2 linked regions of the Streptomyces venezuelae ATCC 10712 genome follow. The protein of the gene in region 2 interacts with the protein of the main gene of each other region in a pairwise test. Links are inferred from orthologs where the notes say so. Each region holds a gene or a part of one and is shown on either strand. Other genes may lie near its edges.

The links.
Region 1: the proteins of ung (region 2) and ndk interact in binary tests that used the Escherichia coli proteins (3 or more experiments, as listed by UniProt). The link is inferred for Streptomyces venezuelae ATCC 10712 from one-to-one orthologs.

The regions. Positions count from the first base shown.
Region 1 is NZ_CP029197.1:2,591,207-2,594,355, forward strand. Bases 314-3,149 are described here. They hold ndk (nucleoside-diphosphate kinase), read right to left. Parts: upstream 2,021-3,149; coding sequence 1,607-2,020; downstream 314-1,606. Other genes in these bases: DEJ43_RS11840 (rod shape-determining protein), read right to left, coding at 335-1,354; DEJ43_RS11850 (DUF4233 domain-containing protein), read right to left, coding at 2,087-2,452; folC (bifunctional tetrahydrofolate synthase/dihydrofolate synthase), read right to left, coding at 2,458-3,149. Also shown: rod shape-determining protein MreC, read right to left, coding at 1-256. UniProt on the Escherichia coli protein: Major role in the synthesis of nucleoside triphosphates other than ATP. The ATP gamma phosphate is transferred to the NDP beta phosphate via a ping-pong mechanism, using a phosphorylated active-site intermediate.
Region 2 is NZ_CP029197.1:1,029,260-1,032,424, forward strand. Bases 218-3,069 are described here. They hold ung (uracil-DNA glycosylase), read right to left. Parts: upstream 2,060-3,069; coding sequence 1,376-2,059; downstream 218-1,375. Other genes in these bases: DEJ43_RS04400 (hypothetical protein), read left to right, coding at 320-799; DEJ43_RS04405 (tetratricopeptide repeat protein), read right to left, coding at 833-1,306; DEJ43_RS04415 (ABC transporter substrate-binding protein), read right to left, coding at 2,176-3,069. Outside these bases: DEJ43_RS04395 (DinB family protein), read left to right, coding at 1-63; more of DEJ43_RS04415, read right to left, coding at 3,070-3,165. UniProt on the Escherichia coli protein: Excises uracil residues from the DNA which can arise as a result of misincorporation of dUMP residues by DNA polymerase or due to deamination of cytosine.

The sequences.
Region 1 (3,149 bases), 1.6 Mb from region 2 along the record:
GTTCGGCGTTCTCCTTCTCCAGGGCGGCGATCCGGGTGTGCCGCTCGCCGGAGTCCCGGACCGCGCCTATGGCGTTGCCGATGGGGTCGACGGCGGCCGCCACACCGTTCTCGACCGGCCCGAAGACCGCCGCTGCGGCCTGCCGGGCACCGTCGACGGGTGACTCCTGACCGCCGCGGATGTCCACCGTGATCAGTGCGAACGCGATGGCGATCAGCAGCACCAGGAGCAGCCGGCTCTCTCGTGTGTCCCTCACGTGCGGCGGCCGTGCCTTTCCTCGTGGTTCGGTTGTTCGGCTGTGCGGTTGTTCTCTCGTGGGGCCGTACGGGTGGTGCTAGCGGCGCGGCTGGGCGTCGAGGACCTGCTGGAGGGCCTCGAACTCCTCCACGCACTTGCCGGAGCCGAGCGCCACCGAGTCCAGCGGGTCCTCGGCGATGTGGATCGGCATGCCGGTCTCGCGGCGGAGGCGCTCGTCGAGACCGCGCAGCAGGGCGCCACCACCTGTGAGAACGATGCCGCGGTCCATGACGTCACCGGAGAGCTCCGGCGGGCACTTGTCGAGGGTCGTCTTCACGGCGTCGACGATCGCGTTGACCGGCTCCTCGATGGCCTTGCGGACCTCGGCGGCGGAGATGACCACGGTCTTGGGCAGACCGGAGACGAGGTCGCGGCCGCGGATCTCGGTGTGCTCGTCCTTGTCCATGTCGTACGCGGAGCCGATGGTGATCTTGATCTGCTCGGCGGTGCGCTCACCGAGGAGGAGCGAGTACTCCTTCTTGATGTGCTGGATGATCGCGTTGTCCAGCTCGTCGCCGGCGACCCGGATCGACTGTGCCGTGACGATTCCGCCGAGGGAGATCACGGCGACCTCGGTGGTGCCGCCGCCGATGTCCACGACCATGTTGCCGGTGGCCTCGTGGACCGGGAGGCCCGAGCCGATGGCCGCCGCCATGGGCTCCTCGATGATGTGCACCTGACGGGCGCCGGCCTGGGTGGAGGCCTCGATGACGGCGCGGCGCTCGACTCCGGTGATGCCGGAGGGCACGCAGACGACGACGCGGGGACGGGCCAGGTAGCGGCGCTTGTGGATCTTGAGGATGAAGTAGCGGAGCATCCGCTCGGTGATCTCGAAGTCGGCGATCACGCCGTCCTTCAGAGGGCGTACGGCGACGATGTTGCCGGGAGTCCGGCCGATCATCTTCTTCGCCTCCGCGCCGACCGCGAGGATGCCGCCGGTGTTGGTGTTGATGGCGACGACCGACGGCTCGTTCAGGACGATGCCTCGACCCCTGACGTACACCAGCGTGTTGGCGGTCCCGAGGTCGACAGCCATGTCACGGCCGATGAACGACATAGAGTTCCCCTTGTTTCCCATGGCTGAGAGTGGTGCGGCGTGGAGTTTTCCATCGTAGTGCCGCCCGCCCGGATACCGCGCGGTGGTCCACCTCTGTACAGGTGACGGTAGGACGCGGCGATCCGTTCCCGGGATCGGCGTTCATATGCCTGGGGGCGACCGAAATTCCTTCGGTCGCCCCAGCAGGGTGCTGCGTTCGGCTGACGTGGAGTCAGCAGCGGCCGGGTGAGAGCCGGACCGGCGGGACGCGGCTCAGACGAGACCCGGGAAGAAGATCTTCAGCTCGCGCAGGGCCGACTCCTCGGAGTCGGAGGCGTGGATCAGGTTCTCGCGGACGATGGTGCCGAAGTCGCCGCGGATGGAGCCCGGCGCGGCGGCGATCGGGTCGGTCGGGCCGGCCAGCTGGCGGACGCCCTCGATGACCCGCTCGCCCTCGACGACGAGCGCGACGACGGGGCCGGAGGACATGAAGCCCATCAGCGGCTCGTAGAAGGGCTTGCCCTTGTGCTCGCCGTAGTGCTGCTCCAGGGTCTCCTGGTCCAGCTCGCGCAGCTCCAGGGCCGCCAGGGTCCAGCCGGCCTTGCGCTCGATACGGCCGATGATCTCGCCGATCAGGCCACGGCGGACGGCGTCGGGCTTGAGCAGGACGAGCGTGCGCTGGCTCACGGGGGAACTCCTTCGGAAAAGCGGTGTGCGGGACCTCCGAGGCTACAGGCCCCGCACGCCCCTCGATTACGCAGCGTCAGGCCCTGCCGAGGCCCCCGCGGCCTGTGCCTCGGCCCACCGTGCCTTGATGTCGTCGATCCGTCGCCCGTAGTGAACGGAGGCCCACCACAGGCCGGCGAAGACCGCGCCGAGGAAGAACATCGTCGGCACGACGAAACCGCTGAGGATCAGGCCGATCTGCAGGGCCCAGCCGAGCTGCACACCGCCGGGGCGGGTGACCATCCCGCAGAGCAGCACCGAGACGACCATCGCGACACCGCAGACCCACCAGACGGTGGACATCGCGAGGCCGTCGTCCTTCATGGCGACGAGCCCGGCGAAGCCGATGACGAAGAACTCGCCGATGAGCGTGGAGGAACAGAGCGTACGCATGGGAGTCAGCCCCTCCGCAGCAGCAGCCGGGCATCGCCGACCGTGAAGATCGAACCGGTCACCAGGACACCCGCGCCGCCGAACTCGGCCTCTTCCTCCGCGAGGGTGATGGCCGCCTCGATCGCGTCGTCGAGACGCGGCTCGACGACGACCCGGTCCTCGCCGAAGACCTCGACCGCGACCGCGGCGAGCGCGTCCACGTCGGTGGCCCGGGGGTTGGAGTTCGCCGTGATCACGACCTCCGCGAAGATCGGCTCGAAGGCCTCCAGGAAGCCCTTGGCGTCCTTGTCCCCGCTCGTCGAGACCACGCCGATGAGCCGTGAGAAGCCGAAGGCCTCGCTGATGCCCTCCGCCGTCGCCCGCGCGCCGTGCGGGTTGTGCGCGGCGTCCAGGACGACCGTCGGGGAGGAGCGGACGATCTCCAGCCGGCCCGGCGAGGCCACCTGCGCGAAGGCCCTGCGGACGGTGTCCGGGTCCAGCGTGCGGGCGTGCTCCGCGCCGATCCCGAAGAAGGCCTCGACCGCGGCGAGCGCCACCGCCGCGTTGTGCGCCTGGTAGGCGCCGTGCAGCGGCAGGAACACGTTGTCGTACTCGCCGCCGAGGCCGCGCAGGGTGAGAAGCTGGCCGCCGACCGCGACCTCGCGGGAGACGATGCCGAACTCCATGCCCTCGCGGGCGACCGTCGCGTCCGCCCCGA
Region 2 (3,165 bases):
GCCCGCCACAACGGCCACGCGGACCTCATCCGGGAGCGGGTCGACGGCGCGACCGGCTACTGACGGCCCCCGGCCGGCCACGGACGGAACGGCGGGCCCACGACGGGCCCGCCACCGACCGGTCCGAGGGGGGTCGACGGGATCGAGGGGACCGGTCGCCGCACTTCTCCGGTCAAGGTCGGCCCCGCCCTCGGGTCGAGGCCCGCCCTCGGGCCAAGGCCCGGCCCCGGGTCAAGGCCCCATCCCCGGCTCACCCCTACGGGGCATTCCCCGCCGGTAGCGGCGCGAAGATCCACGCCGGGCCAGCAGAGTGACGCGGGTGCATGGAACCCGAACCACAGCGAAGATCCTGGTCGGAGCGGCCGTGGCCGCCCTCGCGGGCTGCGTCTCGGTGGACACCCCGCCGACGGCGCCCGGGCCCGCCCCCGCCGCGGAGACCGTGAGCCCCGGCCGGGACGTGGCCCCGCTGATCGTCGAGGGCCCGGCCCTCGAAGCCCTCGAAGCGGCGCTGCCCGCTCCCCCGTCGTCCGCTCCGCCCCGCGCGGCGCCTCCGGCCGAGCCGCACCGGAGGGCGGCCCCGGCCCGTCCGGCGGCGCCGCGCCCGGAGGCCGTACCGCCACAGCGTGAACGGCCCGCCCCGGTGACCCGCCCAACCCTTCCGCGCCTGCCGGAACTGGGCGAGCTCCCGAAGGACCCGCCGGTGTCCCGGGCGGACGTCTGCGAGCTCGGCGAGCGGTACGGCGGCTGGGCGCCCGGCAGCGACCAGTCCAGGATCTGCCACGGCACGTACGGCCGCTAAGGCGCTGCGGCCCGTCCCCTGACTCCCCCCCGGTCACTCCCCCCGGAGCCGTAGCTCCAGGCGCTCGATCGCGGCCCGCACCCCGTTCCCGTAGCCGTCGTCGTCCAGGTGGTCCGAGGCGGCGCGGGCCCGGTCCAGGTGGACCCGCGCGGCGTCGGGCCGCTGGAGTTTGACGTAGTCGGCGGCGAGGTTGAGGTGGAGCGAGGGGTACAGCGCCCGCAGGGCGATCGCCGAGCCGTGCTCGGCCAGCCGCTCCTCCGCCAGGCCCTCCGCCGCGCTCAGGGCCCGCAGGTCCCAGGCGAGCTCGGTGTCGGGGTCGTCCTGGGCGTCCGCCATGTAGTGCGCGAGGGTGCACCGGTGCAGCGGGTCCCCGTCGGGGCCGATCTGCTGCCACAGGATCCCGAAGCGGTTGCGGGCCTCCTCGCGGTCGCCGCCGTGGAGCAGCATCATGGCCTGCCCGATCCTGGTCATGACCCCGTCGTCCGACACCTGCTGCTGCTCGGTCACCGCGACCTCCACCCGCTCACCACTGGGAGAGCCGACGCTAGCCGCACGCGGCCCGGATCCGGCCGAGGCTCAGCCGAGGTCCGGGATGCGCCAGTCGATCGGCTCGTGGCCCTGGGCCGCGACGGCCGCGTTGATCTGGGTGAACGGATTCGATCCGAAGAACTTCTTCGCCGAGAGGGGCGAGGGGTGGGCGCCCTTCACGACCACGTGCCGCTCCTCGTCGATGAGCGGCAGCTTCTTCTGCGCGTAGTTGCCCCAGAGGACGAAGACGGCCGGGTCGGGGCGCGAGGCGACGGCGGTGATCACCGCGTCGGTGAACTTCTCCCAGCCCTTGCTCTTGTGCGAGTTCGCCTCGCCGGAGCGGACCGTCAGCACCGCGTTGAGCAGGAGGACGCCCTGCTGGGCCCACGGCATCAGATAGCCGTTGTCCGGGATCGGGTGGCCGAGCTCGGCCTGCATCTCCTTGTAGATGTTGCGCAGGGAGGGCGGTGTCTTGACCCCGGGCCGGACGGAGAAGCAGAGCCCGTGGCCCTGCCCCTCGCCGTGGTACGGGTCCTGCCCCAGGATCAGGACCTTGACCTTGTCGTACGGGGTGGCGTCGAGCGCGGCGAAGACCTCGTCCTTCGGCGGGAAGACCGGCCCCCTGGTGCGCTCCCCCTCGACGAACTCGGCGAGCTCGGCGAAGTACGGCTTCGCCAGTTCCCCGCCGAGAACATCCCGCCAGGACTCGGGCAGCACGCTGATGTCGGTCACGGTGAACAACCTCCGGTGGACGTTCCTGATCTACGTCCCAGAACCTACCGGGGGCCACTGACAGTGGCCCCCGCGGTCCCCGCACCGGCCGAAACGGCCGGTGCCGGGAGGTCCTGCTACCAGCTGGCCCGGCGGTAGAGCTCCCAGACCTGCATGACCGTCTGCGGGTCGAGGGCGCGCTCGCCGCCGCCGATGTCGTCGGCGGCCGCGATGTACAGCTTGCCCTGCCACAGCGGCAGCAGCCGGACGTCCTGGACCATGATCTCCTGGGCCTCCACGAACTCGTCCGTGACGGCTCCGCGGTCGCTCTCGCGGCGGGACTTCGGGAGCAGCTCGCCGGTGATCCGGGGGCTCACGTAGGGCGTGCCGAGGACGTTCTCCTTGCCCAGGAAGGGGGCGACGAAGTTGTCCGGGTCCGGGAAGTCGGGGAACCAGCCGCGGCCGAAGACCGGGTACTCGCCCTTCTGGTAGCCCGCCTGGAAGTCCTTCCACGGCTTGCCCTGGAGGGTGATCTTGAACAGGCCGGACTCCTCCAGCTGGCGCTTGAGCTCCTTGAACTCGGCGGCGGTGGAGGAGCCGTACCGGTCCGTGGTGTACCAGAAGGTCAGCTCGACGGGGTCGGTGATGCCGGCCTCGCGGAGGATCTTCTTGGCCTTCTGGGCGTTCGGCGAGCCGTAGCGGTCGAAGAACTTGGTGGTGTGGGCGGCGATGCCCTTGGGCACCATCGAGTACAGGGGCTCGGCGGTGCCCTGGTAGACCTTGTTGACCAGTTCGTCGCGGTTGACGAGCTGGGCGACGGCCCGGCGGACGGCCGGCTTGGCGACGGTCGGGTCCTGGGCGTTGAAGACGAGGTAGCGGATGTCGGCGCCGGTCGACTCGACGATCTGGAGGCCCTTGTTCTCGGGCTTGTCGTCCTGGAGTGCGACGACCTCCTCGGCGGTGAGGCCGCGGTAGGTGGCGTCGATCTCCTGCTTCTTGAGCGCGGCGACCATGGCGTCGGACTCGTCGAAGTAGCGGATGGTGACTCCGCCGTTCTTGCGGTCCGCGAAGCCCTTGTAGGTGGGGTTCTTGGTCAGCTCGGCCGTCTCGCGCTCGGTGTACTTGTC